Regions from separate parts of the Slackia heliotrinireducens DSM 20476 genome, predicted to be linked through region 2. Evidence: predicted binding sites of a transcription regulator. Region 2 holds the regulator's gene; each other region holds the start of a gene.
What was found. Region 2 encodes HrcA, which represses chaperone genes, less so after heat shock. Its sites were predicted from a motif close to TNTTAGCANNCNNNNNNNNNGNNTGCTAANA; they were not measured.

Region 1: a site for HrcA is predicted at 1,599-1,629, ahead of SHEL_RS02670 (co-chaperone GroES). Genes of this name have one in related genera too.
Region 3: a site for HrcA is predicted at 2,995-3,025, ahead of SHEL_RS09775 (Hsp20/alpha crystallin family protein). Genes of this name have one in related genera too.

Annotation. Positions count from the first base shown of each region.
Region 1 is NC_013165.1:631,335-636,382, forward strand. It holds gene SHEL_RS02660 (PFL family protein) at 1-542, shown strand, start outside; gene SHEL_RS02665 (TrmH family RNA methyltransferase) at 617-1,477, shown strand; gene SHEL_RS02670 (co-chaperone GroES) at 1,676-1,966, shown strand; gene groL (chaperonin GroEL) at 2,008-3,639, shown strand; gene msrB (peptide-methionine (R)-S-oxide reductase MsrB) at 4,198-5,048, opposite strand, start outside.
Region 2 is NC_013165.1:1,175,008-1,180,055, forward strand. It holds gene hemW (radical SAM family heme chaperone HemW) at 1-531, shown strand, start outside; gene dusB (tRNA dihydrouridine synthase DusB) at 515-1,540, shown strand; gene hrcA (heat-inducible transcriptional repressor HrcA) at 1,713-2,723, shown strand; gene dnaJ (molecular chaperone DnaJ) at 2,744-3,871, shown strand; gene mtaB (tRNA (N(6)-L-threonylcarbamoyladenosine(37)-C(2))-methylthiotransferase MtaB) at 3,858-5,048, shown strand, end outside.
Region 3 is NC_013165.1:2,228,883-2,233,930, reverse strand. It holds gene SHEL_RS09785 (ROK family protein) at 1-50, shown strand, start outside; gene uvrB (excinuclease ABC subunit UvrB) at 102-2,261, shown strand; gene SHEL_RS09775 (Hsp20/alpha crystallin family protein) at 2,458-2,907, opposite strand; gene SHEL_RS09770 (LysR family transcriptional regulator) at 3,094-3,954, opposite strand; gene SHEL_RS09765 (DMT family transporter) at 4,225-5,048, shown strand, end outside.

The DNA of each region.
Region 1 (5,048 bases), 540 kb from region 2:
ACCTTTCGCTGGCGCCGACCCCTGCCGTGGGCGACTCCGTCGGCGAAATCCTCGAGGAAATCGGCCTGGAGCAGGTGGGCGCACCCGGCACTACCGCGGCGTTGGCCCTGCTCAACGACCAGGTGAAAAAGGGCGGCATCATGGCGTCCAGCTACGTGGGCGGCCTGTCTGGCGCGTTCATCCCCGTGTCCGAGGACAAGAACATGATCGACGCCGCCACCGCCGGCGTGCTCACGCTGGAGAAACTCGAGGCCATGACCTGCGTGTGCTCTGTGGGCCTGGATATGATCGCTGTTCCCGGTGACACGCCTGCGACCACCATCGCCGGCATCATCGCAGATGAGGCCGCCATCGGCATGATCAACCAGAAGACGACCGCGGTCCGCCTGATTCCCGTTATCGGCAAGGGCGTCGGCGAGGTCGCCGAATTCGGCGGATTGCTCGGCTGGGCTCCCATCATGCCGGTGAACCCGAAGGGCTGCGAGACTTTCGTCACCCGCGGCGGACGCATCCCGGCGCCGGTCCACAGTTTCAAGAATTAAGTTCCGAACACATAGTGCGGAGCATGTGCGGTTGACGCATGTGCTCCGTTTTTTATTGCGAGAAAGGTTTCAGCATGTCGTTTGTCGAGGTAGAAACGTTGGACGACCCTCGGTTGGACGCCTATGCGCGTTTGACCGAGGCGCAGCTGCGCAACAAGCTGGAACCTGAAAAAGGCATCTTCATCGCTGAAAGCCTCAAGGTCATCGACCGGGCACTTGCGGGCGGTATGGTGCCCCTGTCTGTGCTGATGACGCCCGAGTGGATGGACGCCGCCGCCGACATGCTCGAACGTATCCAGCAGGCGGGGGAGGGCGGCGCCGACGTACCTATATATGTAGGGCCTGCCGATGAACTGCAGAAACTGACTGGCTTCAAGCTGACTCGGGGTATTCTGTGCGCCATGCGGCGTCCGAAGATGCCGAGTGCCGAAGACCTGCTTGCCACCTGCAGAAACGGAGGACCGGCCCGTCGGGTGGCGGTGCTGGAAGGCATCGTCGACCACACGAATGTCGGAGCCATTTTCCGTTCGGCGGCCGCGCTCAACGTGGATGCGGTTTTGGTCACGCCGACGTGTTGCGACCCGCTTTATCGTCGTGCCGTGCGCGTTTCCATGGGTACTGTGTTTCAGGTGCCATGGACCCGTTTGGGTGAAGATGTGCACGATTGGCCTGGTCAGGGACTTGAACGGCTGCATGCTTTGGGGTTCAAGACGGCTGCCATGGCCCTGTCCGACGATTCCGTATCCTTGGGAGATCCCACCTTGGCTGCCGAGGAGAAGCTGGCATTGGTATTCGGGACCGAAGGGGACGGGTTGAGTCCTCGCACGATTGCGACCTGCGATTATACGGTCCGCATTCCGATGTCGCATGGTGTGGACAGCCTCAATGTGGCTGCCGCCAGCGCTGTGGCGTTCTGGGAACTCTGCGCACGGTAAATAAATCGAAAATCTAGCCGTTGATGCCCAAAGATGACGCGAAAGCAACATTTAGTCTTAGGCACTTAGATTTTCTGAAAAGGCTCTTGCAACTCATCCAACGGGTGCTAGACTGTAGCACTGTTAGCAGTCGAGCACGTCGAGTGCTAGCACTCTGAACATTTGGTAATTAAGGTTTTACTAGAAAGGTGAATCCTCATGAATCTGAAACCTTTGGGAGATCGCGTTATCGTCAAGCGCGACGAAGCTGAAACCGCTACCGCCTCTGGCCTGCTGATTGCTTCTTCGGCAAAGGAGAAGCCCCAGACCGGCATCATCTTGGCTGTCGGCGAAGGCAAACTGGACAAGGACGGCAAGCTCATTCCTGTTCCTGTGAAGGAAGGCGACCGCGTTCTGTACGGCAAGTTCGGCGGCTCCGAAATCACCGTTGACGGTGAAGAAGTCCTGATTCTGAGGGCTGACGACCTGTACGCCGTGTACACCGACTAACTGTTCTTTGGTATCAAGCCGCTTGAAAGGAAGCAACTCCAATGGCTAAAGAGATTAAGTACAATACCGACGCGCGCAGCAGCCTTGCCGCCGGCGTCACCAAGCTTTCCGACGCCGTCAAGGTCACCCTTGGCCCCAAGGGCCGTTATGTCGCCCTTGAGCGTTCCTATGGTGCTCCCACCATCACCAACGACGGTGTGACGGTCGCTCGTGAAATCGAACTCGAGGATCCCGTGGAGAACATGGGTGCCCAGCTGGTCCGTGAAGCTGCCACCAAGACCAACGATGGCGCTGGCGACGGCACTACCACCGCAACGCTCCTGACCGACGTCATCGTCACCGAGGGCCTGCGCAACGTTACCGCCGGTGCAAACCCGCTGGCTATCCGCCGCGGCATCGACAAGGCCACCGAGGCCATCGTCAACCAGATCAAGGCTGACGCAATTGAGATTTCCGACCAAGAGCAGATTGCCAACGTCGGCACCATCTCCGCAGGCGACGCAGCCATCGGTCAGAAGATTGCCGAGGCCATGCAGATCGTCGGCAAGGACGGCGTCATCTCCGTTGAGGATTCCAACACCTTCGGCATCGACATCGACACCGTCGAGGGCCTGCAGTTCGACAAGGGCTACATCTCTCCCTACATGGCTACCGATATGGAGCGCATGGAGGCTGTTCTGAAGAACCCTGTCATCCTGCTCACCGACCAGAAGATCAGCAACATTCAGGAGATTCTGCAGCTGCTCGAGCAGGTCATGCAGTCCGGTCATCCGCTGCTGATCATCGCTGAGGACATCGAGGGCGAGGCTCTGGCCACCATCCTGTTGAACAAGCTGCGCGGCACCTTCCAGTGCGTTGCCGTCAAGGCTCCTGGCTACGGCGACCGTCGTAAGCGTATGCTCGAGGACATCGCCATCGTCACCGGTGGCACGGTCATCACTGCCGACTTCGGCATGACCCTGTCCGAGGCCACCGTCGACATGCTCGGCAGCGCCAAGACCGTCAAGGTCAGCAAGGACAACACCACGATCATCGACGGTTCCGGCGACGCAAACGCCATCAAGGAGCGCGTTGACCAGATCAAGGCCGAAATGGATGTCACCGAATCCGAGTTCGACCGCAGCAAGCTGCAGGAGCGCCTGGCCAAGCTGGCCGGCGGCGTGGCCGTCCTGAAGGTCGGCGCTGCAACCGAGTCTGAGCTCAAGGAGAAGAAGTCCCGCATCGAGGACGCTCTGCAGGCAACCCGTGCAGCCGTCGAAGAGGGCATCGTCGCTGGCGGCGGCGTGGCTCTACTGGACGCTCTGCCGGCTCTGGATGCCGTCGAGTGCGAGAACCATGACGAGGAAGTCGGCGTTGCCATCATCCGCAAGGCTCTGGAGGCTCCGCTGCGCACCATCGCTCAGAACGCTGGCTACGAAGGCAGCGTTATCGTCGAGCGCATCAAGGGTATGGAGAAGGGCCAGGGTCTGAACTGCGCCACCGGCGAGTATGGCGACCTGGTTGCCATGGGCGTCGCCGATCCTGTGAAGGTCACCCGCACCGCTCTCCAGTCCGCTGTTTCCGTTGCCGGCCTGATCCTCATCACCGAGGCAACCGTCAACGAGATTCCGAAGGACGGTCCGGACCTGTCCGCTCTCGCTGGCGCTGCCGGCGGTATGGGCGGCATGATGTAATCAAGCCCAAAAGAAACGAGCCCCTTCGGGGGCTCGTTTCTTTTGGAGCGAAGTTGACGCTGCGGGGCGGCACGGCCACCGATATTCTCCCTGCGAGCAGCCCTCACGTACGCCAGTACGCTACGGGCTGCTCTCGGGGAATCTCGGTGGCCGTGCCGCCCCTCGCTGTCTCACCATGGGCGTTCCGCAACAAACGGAGACCGTCCCGCCGGGGCGCTGTTGCTTCGCAAAGCGCGCCCCTTCACTGCCTTGCTCGCGGAGACCGTCCCGCCGGGGCGCTGTTGCTTCGCAAAGCGCGCCCCTTCACTGCCTTGATCGGGGAAGGCCGTCCCGCCGGGGCGTTGTTTGCCTTCGGCAAAAGCACGCCCCTTTGGTGCCTTGCTCGCGGGGGCCGTCCCGTCGGGGCGCTGTTGCTGCGCAAAGCGCGCCCCTTCGGCGTCCCGATCGCGGAAGGATGTTCCGTTCGCAGAGGCTGTTCCGGTGGGGTGGGTTCGCTGAGATGTGTCCCTAGTGGCACAGTTTTGTGTCAGAAGGACGCGTCCCTAGTGACACACGGGGCTATTCCCAGCTGTAGGTTTCGCAAAGGGGCATGTATTCGGCGTAGCCTTCGGCTTCCATTTCCTCGTACGGTATGAAGCGGAGGGCGGCGCTGTCAATGCAGTAGCGTAGGCCACCTTGGCTTGCAGGCCCGTCGTTGAACACGTGGCCCAGATGGGAGTCGCCGACTCGGCTGCGCACCTCGGTGCGGTTCAGACCCCAGCTATTATCAGGCACTTCGACGAGAACGTCGGGATCGATGGGCTTTGTAAACGCCGGCCAACCGCAGCCTGAATTGTATTTGGCAGACGATGCGAACAAGGGCTCGCCGGTCACAATATCGACGTAAAGGCCGGGTGCCGTGTTGTCGTGGTAGTCGTTCTGGAAGGCGGGCTCGGTACCATTATTCTGGGTCACCTCATACTGCATGTCGGTCAGATTGTCCTGAATCTCATCATCGGACGGACGCGAATACAGGCTGGGATCGACCTTGATTTCGGAGGGCTGTGTCTCGTCGGCCCCTTCTTCCAGCTCAACCTGGTCAAGCGAGCTGAAGTCGATGTGGCAGTATCCGTCCGGGTTCTTCTGCAGATAATCCTGGTGGTACTCCTCTGCCAGATAGAAGTTCTCAAGCGGACCGAGCTCCGTTGCCAAGGAGCTTTCGTATTGCTGCTCGACCTCGGCAAACACCAACTGGATGGTCTGCAGGTCGGCTTCGTCGACGTAGTACACGCCGGTGCGGTACTGCTCGCCTCGGTCGTTGCCCTGTTCATTCACGCTCAAAGGGTTGATGATCATGAAAAACTGCCTGGTCAACGTGGTAAGGCTGATAATCGAGGGGTCGTATTGCACATGCACGGTTTCTGCGAAGT
Region 2 (5,048 bases):
ACCATTGAGGAGCACACGCCTCTGCAGCGCATGGTGGACGCCGGCGAAATCGAGATTCCGGAGGACCACGAAGACCGTGAGGCGCTCATGATGGGCATGGCTCCCAACGTGCTGCTTCCCGCGGGGTTCCACCGCTACGAGGTGGCGAGCTACGCCCTTGACGGGTACGAGTGCGAGCATAACAAGAAATACTGGACCGGCGTGCCTTACTACGGCATTGGCGTGTCGGCCGTGACCATGACCCAGAACGATTCCCGCCGCATGCGCAAGCAGGACGGGTACGTTGTGGACGACCTGAACCGCCGCCAGATGATGGCCGAGGACCTCATGATGAAGATGCGCATGTCGCAAGGCGTGTCCGTCGACGAGGTCAAGGCCGCCGCCACCCTGCTGCCCAAAGTGCTCCAGGTGTTCCGCGACCTGCAGAAGGACAACCTGGTCAAGCTGGAAGACGACCGCTACAAGCCGACGCTTGGCGGCTGGCTTCTGGGCAACGAGCTCTACGGACGCATCTATGAGCTGGCCCCTTAGCGACCTTGCACCTGCCGGGCGCGTTCCCGTGGTTCTCGCCCCCATGGCGGGTGTGAACGACGTCATGTACCGCAGCATCTGCGTCGAAATGGGCGCCGACCTCACATTCACCGAGATGGTGTCTTCAAAGGCGCTTTCGTTCGCCAACGAGAAGACCCGCCGCCTGCTTGACACCGCACCCAACGAGCTGCATGTGGGCGTGCAGCTGTTCGGCCACGAACCCGATACCATGGCCCGCGAAGCGGCGTGGGTAGAGGATTCGCTGGGCGAGAAGCTGGTCTGCATCGATGTGAACATGGGCTGTCCTGCCAGAAAGATAATCAAGAAAGGCGACGGCTCGGCGCTGTTGAACACCCCGGATGTGGCACAGCAGATTGTCCGTCAAATCAAATCCCAGGTCAGTTGTCCTGTGACTGTGAAGTTCCGCAAGGGCTTCGCGGCAGGGGAGGACGTTGCCTGCGATTTCGCGAAACGCATGGAAGACGCCGGAGCCGATTGGATGACGGTGCATGGGCGTACCACGGCCCAGATGTATTCGGGAGATGCCGATTGGGATGTGCTCGGACGCGTGAAGCGGTCGGTGTCGGTGCCTGTCATCGGCAACGGTGACATCAAACGCGGCGAAGACGCCCGCGCTATGGTGGACGCCACCGGGGTGGACGGCGTGATGATCGCCCGCGGAGCCCAAGGCAACCCTTGGATTTTCCCAGAGGCCGCAGCGGCTTTGGCGGGCGAGCCCGCCCCTGCCGAACCGACCGACGAGGAACGCGTCGCCATGGCTCGCCGCCATGCGTCGATGCTGGACGGATACATGGGCAACACCATCGTCTACATGCGCAAACACGTCATGTGGTATCTGCGCGGCGTTCCTGGCGTGCGCGAAGCCCGCGGCGCTTTGAACTCCTGCGTCACCATGGATGATTTCAACCGCGTGCTGGACAAGATACTGGTGGATGCGGCCGACGTGCGTGCCCGCGAGGCGGCGTACCGCGCTGCGCCTGGCCGTTAAAGGGGCCGTTTGAGCCGTTAGGGCCGTCTCGCAATATGACGGGCTGGTAACTTTTCGCCACTTTTTTGGCACTTGACTGTTTCGGCTGCTAAAATCTCACCGTACAGAAGCCCGAAGGGCTTTTTTCGTCATGCGTGTATTCGGATGGACTAGGGAAGGACGGTGATCGCAGATGCTTTCGGAACGTAGGCAGCGTGTGCTCGAAGCGCTTATCGAAGAGTACGTGGCCTTTGCCCAGCCTGTCGGATCCCGCACCCTGGTCGACCGCTATAAGCTCGGGGTTTCTCCCGCTACGGTCAGAAACGAGCTATCGGTTCTGGAAGACGAAGGCTACATCCGTTCGCCCCACACCTCCGCGGGGCGTATTCCCACCGATGCGGGCTACCGCGCGTTCGTCGATGAGCTGCTCGAACGCGAATACGGCACCGATGTAGACGGCTCCACCTTCGACGAGCTGCGTTCGGCGGCCACGGCGGTGGACGAGCTTATGGACCAGACGTCCGCGGCGCTGTCGCGGCTGACGGACTGCCTGTCGGTGGTGCTTGCGCCATCGGTCATCGGTGTGTCGGTCAAGCAGGTGTCCTTGGTGTCCATGACGCCGCATCGCGTTTTGGTGGTCGTCGTGACCGACGACGGGCAGGTGTTCAACCGCACGGTCGAGTTCAACGAGGAGATTCCCTCCGACGAGCTGGCCCACCTGCAGAATGCCATAAACGGCCTTGTGAACGGAGCGAACGTTTCCGACATGCGCAAACGCATGTCCCAGGTCGACTCCGAAACGCTTGCATCGCCTTTGGCCCACGCCATTATCGAGGAGATCATCCTCTGTATCAACCAAGGCGACGCGTCCCGAACCCATCGTCTGGGGCTCTCGTCGCTGCTCCGCAAACCCGAATTCAGCCACGCCCAGACGGCCTTGCCCGTCTTGCAGGTGTTGGAGGACGACACGGTGCTCATGCAGATGTTCGACCGGGCTCTTGCCGACACCGCCAAGGAAGACCTCAAGGTCAGCATCGGCCGCGAGAACGGTACGGAGGAGCTCTCCGGCGTATCGGTGGTCGCAGCCCAGTACGGCACGGGTGCCGGCAGTGGCATCGTCGCCGTCATCGGGCCCACGCGCATGGATTATTCAACTGTCATACACGCTGTGCGCGCTGCGAAAAACGCGCTGCGTGATTTGTAGGGTAGAAAGGTACTCGCTTCATGGCTCAGGATTTGTATGAGGTTCTAGGCGTTTCCAAGAACGCCACAGATGACGAGATCAAGAAAGCGTTCCGCAAGAAGGCCCGAACGCTGCATCCCGACGTCAACAAAGAGCCCGATGCCGAAGAGAAGTTCAAGGAGCTTAACGAGGCATACGACGTGCTTTCCGACCCCTCGAAGCGCGCCCAGTACGATCGTTTCGGCACCATTCCGGGTGCTGCGGGCGGAAGCGCAGGCGGCGGATACCAGTACATGGACCTTGACGACCTGTTCGGCATGGGGGATTTGTTCTCGAGCTTCTTCGGCGGCGCTGCAGCTGGCGGCCAGGCGTCTGTGCGACGCGAAGGCCGCGACATGGGTGTTGGTCTGCGCCTTACGCTTGAGGAAGTCGCCACGGGCGCCAAGAAAGAGATTGTGTACGATCGTCTGGCACCCTGCGATACCTGCGGGGGCTCCGGCATGGGCGAGGGCGGACACGAGGTCGAATGCCCCGACTGCCACGGCCGTGGCCGCGTGGTTACGGTCCAGCGCACGTTCCTGGGTGACATGCAGACTGCATCCACCTGTACCACCTGTGGCGGCACCGGCCAGGTCATCGACCATCCTTGTGAGGAGTGTGAAGGCCAGGGCCGTATTCCCGACCGCCAGCATGTCACCGTGGAGGTGCCTGCCGGCATCCGCGAGGGCCAGCAGCTGCGCGTGGGCGGATTCGGCGAAGCGGGCATGCACGGCGCTCGCCCCGGCGACCTTATCGTCACGTGCCGCATCAAACCTCATGAGTTCTTCGAACGTGAAGGGGACAACCTGCACGCGCGTGCCAACATCAGCTTTATTCAGGCCATCCTGGGTGCTGACATCGAAATCGACGGTATCATGCCTGATGAGAAGGTCAAGGTTCATATCCCTGAAGGCTGCCAGAACGACCAGGTCATCCGCGTGCGCAACATGGGCATGCCTCGCTTGCGCAGTGATGCCCGCGGCGACATGCTGGTGCATGTGGGCGTGGTCATCCCCAAGAAGGTGTCCAAAAAGCAGCGCGAGATGCTTGAGAACGTCGCCCGCGAGTTCGGCGAGGAAGTAGCCGCGCCGCGCTCGCCGTTGCAGAAGCTGCGCGATGCCTTCAACTAGGTTCCATGTCGTCAACCTGGGTTGCAGGGTCAACCGGGTTGAAAGCGATTCTTTCGCGGCATCGCTCGTCGCCCATGGCGGCGAATCGGTCCCCGTGGAAGACGCCGACCTCGTCATCGTCAATACCTGCACTGTCACAGGCGAAGCGGAAAAGAAGACCCGCAAGGCCGTGCGTCGCGTGCTGCGTGAAAACGCATCGGGCACCGTGGTGGTTACCGGGTGCGCCGCCGCCATCGACCCGGATACTTACGGCAACATGGACAGCCGCGTAGTCGTGGTTCCCAAGGGGTCTATGGCTGCGTACGTGTCTCATGCCGTGTCGGGCGAAAGCCCCGTCGCCGTGGCCGAAGGCGGAGCGGTGGGGTCGCTGTTCGGCGACGAGTTCCGCATGGGGGAGGATTTCCCGACCCGCGTGGGCATCAAGGTCCAAGACGGCTGCAACAACGCCTGCACGTTCTGCATCGTGCATGTGGCCCGAGGCCGTGCGTGGTCTCGTCCTTATAAAGATGTGGTTGCCGAAGCCGGCGAATATGCGCGCCGAGGTGTGCGGGAAATCGTTCTGACCGGCATCAATCTGGGAGCTTACCGGACGGAGGATGCCGATCTGGTCCGTCTGCTGGACGGCCTGCTCGAAGCGGCGCCGAATACGCGGTTCCGCTTGTCCTCGGTCGAGCCGCATACCCTCTCGGATGACTTCATCGGATTGATGGCCGCCTCCGACGGACGCATCTGCCGACATCTGCACCTGCCTCTCCAGTCGGGTTCGACGAAGGTTCTCAAGGAGATGGCGCGGCCCTATACGGCTCAGGATTTCATGGGGTTGGTGGACCGTATGTATGAAGCGGTGCCGAGCCTGTCGCTGTCCACGGACGTCATCGTGGGTTTTCCCGGCGAGACGGAACGGGACTTCCAAGACACCTGCGATGTAGCGCGGGCCTGCCGGTTTTCCAAGATGCACATCTTCAGGTACTCCATGCGTGCGGGTACCCCTGCCGCATTGAGGTCAGACCAGATATCGCCCGAGGTGAAAGCCGAGCGGGCTGCAAAGCTGGATGCGATCGAACATGAACTGTGCGCACAGGATCTGGCCCGTCGCAAAGGGACGTGCGAGTTGGCGTTGGTGGAGACCGACGGAATTGCCACAACCGAGAGCTATCATTCGGTTGCAGCGCCTGTA
Region 3 (5,048 bases), 1.1 Mb from region 2:
GCAACGAGGCCGGTATGGTCGGGGCAGCGTTGTTCTCGATCGCCCAGTAGCGGGCGTCAGGCCGGCCGGTTTGTTTCAGTTGCGACGAGGGGAATGTGAGCATGTCTACGCATCTTTCGAATATCGAGGGCAATACCATGGAGGGGAAGCTTCCTGAGGTCAGGTTGGCGAACCAGCCCTTCAAGGTGGTTGCGCCCTACGAGCCGTCGGGCGACCAGCCCCAAGCCATCGAAAAACTGGCGGAAGGCATCGAGAGCGGGTTGCGGTATCAGACGCTGCTCGGCGTCACCGGCTCGGGAAAGACCTTCACCATGGCTAAGACGATCGAGGCGATACAGCGCCCTACGCTGGTCATGGCTCCGAACAAGACCCTGGCGGCCCAGCTCGCGGCCGAGCTGAAGGAGTTCTTCCCGAACAACGCGGTGGTGTACTTCGTCAGTTACTACGACTACTACCAGCCTGAGGCCTACGTGCCGCAGACCGATACCTTCATCGAGAAGGACGCCTCCATCAACGAGGAGGTGGAGAAGCTTCGCCATGCGGCCACGTCCAGTTTGCTGTCGCGGCGGGATATCATCGTGGTAGCGTCCGTGAGCTGCATTTACGGCATCGGCAGCCCCATGGACTACGCGGGCATGGCGGTGTTTGTGGATAAGGAGGTTCCTCAGGACCGCGACGACGTCATCTACAAGCTTATCGACATCCAGTACGATCGCAACGATTACGAGCTGAAACGCGGAACCTTCCGCGTGCGCGGCGACGCGTTGGACGTGTTCCCTCCTTATGCCGACAACCCCGTCCGTATCGAATTCTGGGGCGACGAGATCGAGCGGATATCCGAGATCGACAACGTGACCGGCGAGGTGCTGGGGTCGTACGAAGCCCTTCCCATCTGGCCCGCCTCCCATTACGTCACGGCTCGTCCGAAGATGGATAAGGCCCTGAACACCATCCAGGACGAACTGCGGGAACGCTTGCAGCAGTTCAAGGACGAAGGCAAGCTGCTTGAGGCCCAGCGCCTGGAGATGCGCGTGAACTACGACTTGGAGATGCTGGAAACCATGGGTTTCTGCAGCGGCATCGAGAACTATTCGCGCCATCTGGACGGACGCGAGCCCGGCGAACCGCCCTATACGCTCATCGACTACTTCCCCGATGACTTTGTCTGTATCATCGACGAGAGCCACGTGACGGTGCCGCAGATCCGCGGCATGCACGAAGGCGACCGCTCCCGCAAGGTCACGCTTGCCGAGCACGGGTTCCGTCTGCCCAGCTGCCTGGACAACCGTCCGCTACGCTTCGATGAGTTCGAAGATCGAATTCCCCAGTTCATCTACGTGTCGGCCACGCCTGGCGATTACGAGGAGAAAGTAACGCAGCAGCAGGTCGAACAGATCATTCGCCCGACGGGTCTGCTTGATCCCGAAATAGAGGTGCGGCCCATCGCCAGCCAGATTGACGACGTGATCGACGAGGCGAAGGAGCGCGGCGAGCGCAACGAGCGCGTGCTCATCACCACGCTGACCAAGAAGATGGCCGAGGATCTGACCGACCATCTGCTGGACCGGGGCATCAAGGCGCGTTACATGCATTCCGACATCGGCACGCTCGAGCGCGTCGAAATCCTGCGCGACCTGCGCAAAGGCGAATTCGACGTGCTGGTGGGCATCAACCTGCTGCGAGAGGGCCTCGACCTGCCCGAAGTGAGCTTGGTGGCCATTCTCGATGCGGACAAGGAAGGCTTCCTGCGCAACCACCGCAGCCTCATCCAGACCATTGGCCGCGCCGCCCGAAACGTGTCGGGCAAGGTCATCATGTATGCTGACAAGCTGACGGACTCCATGAACCTGGCCATAACCGAGACGCGCCGGCGCCGCGCCGTGCAGATGCAGTACAACGAAGAGCACGGCATCGAGCCGCAGACCATCCGCAAGGCTATCAACGACGTCATGGGGTTCATCACCGATGCGGATGGCAACGAGGTGGGGGATTCCGTCGAGGTGAACAAGGTGCTGGCCGAAATGTCTCGCGCCGAGGTGATGCGCGTCATTTCCAGCATGGAGGAAGAGATGGCGGCCGCCTCGGTCAACATGGATTTCGAGGAAGCCGCTCGACTGCGCGACCAGGTGGTCAAGCTGCGCGCCCAGGTGGAAGGCTCCGACGAACGCGACATTCTAGCCGACCTGAAGAAGAGCGCACGCAAGGGGAGCGCCTTCGGCAACCGCAAAAACTCGGCCTACGGCTCCAGCCGCCGCTCGTGATGTGACATTCGCCCGTTCCGGGCATCAGCCACGTGTGCGCCTGGTCTGAAACGAGAAACGCCCTGGCATTGCTGTCAGGGCGTTTTTTGCTCGATGCGAGGTGTGGTTGAAAGAACAAGGGAAGGGGAGGGGCCGAACCTTGCGATCCGGCCCCTGGGAGAAAGGAGAACAAAATAAGGAGGAGGTGTTTGCTCGGTTAGCCTTCAATGGCGATGGTCTTCTTGGTCTCAGGCTCGGGAAGAAGCTCCTTCTTCGGAACCGTGATGGTCAGAATGCCATCGACGTACTTGGCGTGGATGTCTTCTTCGGCAACGTCTTCACCGATGTAGAAGCTGCGGCGAGAGGTGCCGGTGAAGCGCTCCTTGCGCAGCCAGGTTCCGTTCTCGTCACCATCGCTTTTGACCTCTTCGGTGGTTGCGGTGACGGTGAGGTATCCGTTTTCGACCTCGGCCTTGACGTTCTCCTTGGCAACGCCGGGAAGCTCCATCTCAATGACGATGGCCTGGTCGGTTTCGCGGATGTCGGTCTTCATCAAAGAGGTGATGGGTTTGCGGGTTTCCTGGGTGCGGGCGGCGGGGAAGGCCAGCTCGAACGGGTCGCTCATAAAGTCATCGAAGAAAGAATTGCGGCGGGGCATCAACATCATGGTCATCTCCTGTCTGTGTGCGGATGCGGCTTGTTCTGTTCGGCGCATCCGGCTCGTTTCGTTTGACAAGAAGAAGTATAGACCTGTTTTTAGCACTCATGGTATGAGAGTGCTAACTTGGAACCATTGCGTTACATTCGTAACCGCGATGTCATTGTTCTACAAAAAGTAGGGAAGTGTTGCTTTCTATTGGTTCGTCTTGACCTCGGCCACCCAAGATCGGACGCATTCGATGAACGCCTTCGTTGCAATGGGCGCCTTCTTGTACGACCTCACGCAGATTCCGATTTCGCGCTGGGTGGGGATTTCCGGTTCCAACGTCGCCAGGTCGAAGGGGATGTTGCGCAGGATGAGGCGGGAGAACAATCCGTAGCCCAAGCCTTCGTTGACCATACCCATAACCGCGTAGTCGTTGTCCATGACGAAGCGGATGTTTGGGGTCACCTTGTGGCGCTCGAACAGCGCGTCCATTTCGGTGTGGGAGTCGTTCCTTACTTTGATATATGGCTCTTCCGCCAGCGCTTCGGTGGGGAAGTAGTCGCGGCAGGCAAGTGGATGGTCCTTGGCCACCACGACATACAGGGGGTCTTGGGCCAAAGGGATGGTGTAGAACCCCTCGGGCGCTGGCAGCACAACGAAGCCGCAGTCGAAGTTTCCCGATTTCATCTCGTCTTCAAGAGCGTCCTGGTTCTCGAAGCAGCTGATGTCGAAGGTGACGTTGGGATGTTCGCTCAGAAACCGGTCGATGATGCCCGGCAGCCAATGGATGGCGATGGATGCGAACGAAGCGATGCGCACATGGCCCGAGTCGATGTGGCGAACCTCGTCCAGGCGCGTCTGGAGGGCCCGTTCGCTGTTGCAGACATCCTGGATCCACGGCAAAAGGGCTTCGCCGTCGGCTGTCAGGCGCGCGCCGGCGTGGTCACGGATGAACAGGGTGGTGCCCATCTCCTTTTCGAGGGTGCTCATCATGTAGCTGATGCCCGCCTGTGTGTAGCCAAGCTCCTCAGCTGCGCTTTTAAAACTACCCGTTTCGGTGGCTTTCATGAATGCTTCATACTTTGGATTCATAAAACTCCAGTTCAAGAGTGGGTAAAAGAAAATCTGAACTAATTATAACATACACTCATTTTACTTTTAGACGTCAAGCCTATAGGATGCGGATATCAGCCTTACGGGCAGGCGGAAACCACCGCCAAAACCGACGAAAGACTCGATTACAACACTTGGTTGAAACGAGAGGCGCACCCGCCCTCTTAGGTTCGTGCGCGCTTCGAAGGGGGCTCGGATACGCTGGTTGTATATATAGAAAAGAATGTGCAAGCCGCCGCGGAAAGCGGCCAGACTGGAGGAACGGTGTTCAACAAGAGCTCTATATTCACCTTATTCGTTGTTCTGCAAACGGCCATTTATGGCGTCGGCAATGTGGTCACAAAGATTGCCTATGTAGGCATCTCCCCGTTGTGGTGCGCCGCGCTCCGTTTCGGTCTGGCGTTTCTGGTGTTCATGCTCTTCTTCGGTCCCCGCACCGTGCGCATGCTGAAGTCCGCACGCCTTTCCTCGTGGCTGCCGTCGAGCGTGTTCATGTCCCTTACCTATATTACATGCAGCATCGCTATCAACCTGACCAGCGCCACCAACGCAGGGTTCTTCATCGCACTGCCCATGCTGTTCACGCCCGTGCTTGCCCTGGTGCTTTCCGGCCGCAAGTACACCGCCAGCACCGCGGTCCTGCAGGCTGTCGTGGTATTCGGCCTCTACCTGCTTTGCTGCAACGGCGGCACGCCCACCTTCGGCCTGGGCGAGCTGTTTGGGCTGGCCAGCTCCGCATGCTTCGCCGCATCTCTGGTGTTCGGCGAGCGCGGCCTTGACGACGTCGACCCCATCGCCCTGTCCACCATGCAGATCGGCATTACCTTCTTGGGCGCGCTGGCCTCTGCCATCGCATCCGAACCCCTGCCCGACTTCGCGGCGGTGCCCGCCGTCAGCTGGACCGCTATCGCGTTTCTGGCCTGCGTCGGCACGTGCCTGGCCTTCTTCCTGCAGAACACGGCCCTCAAGCATGTTCCGTCGGCGACCATCTCGGTCATCCTGTGTGCCGAGCCGGTGTTCACGGCTGCCGTGTCTGCGGTTGCTCTGGG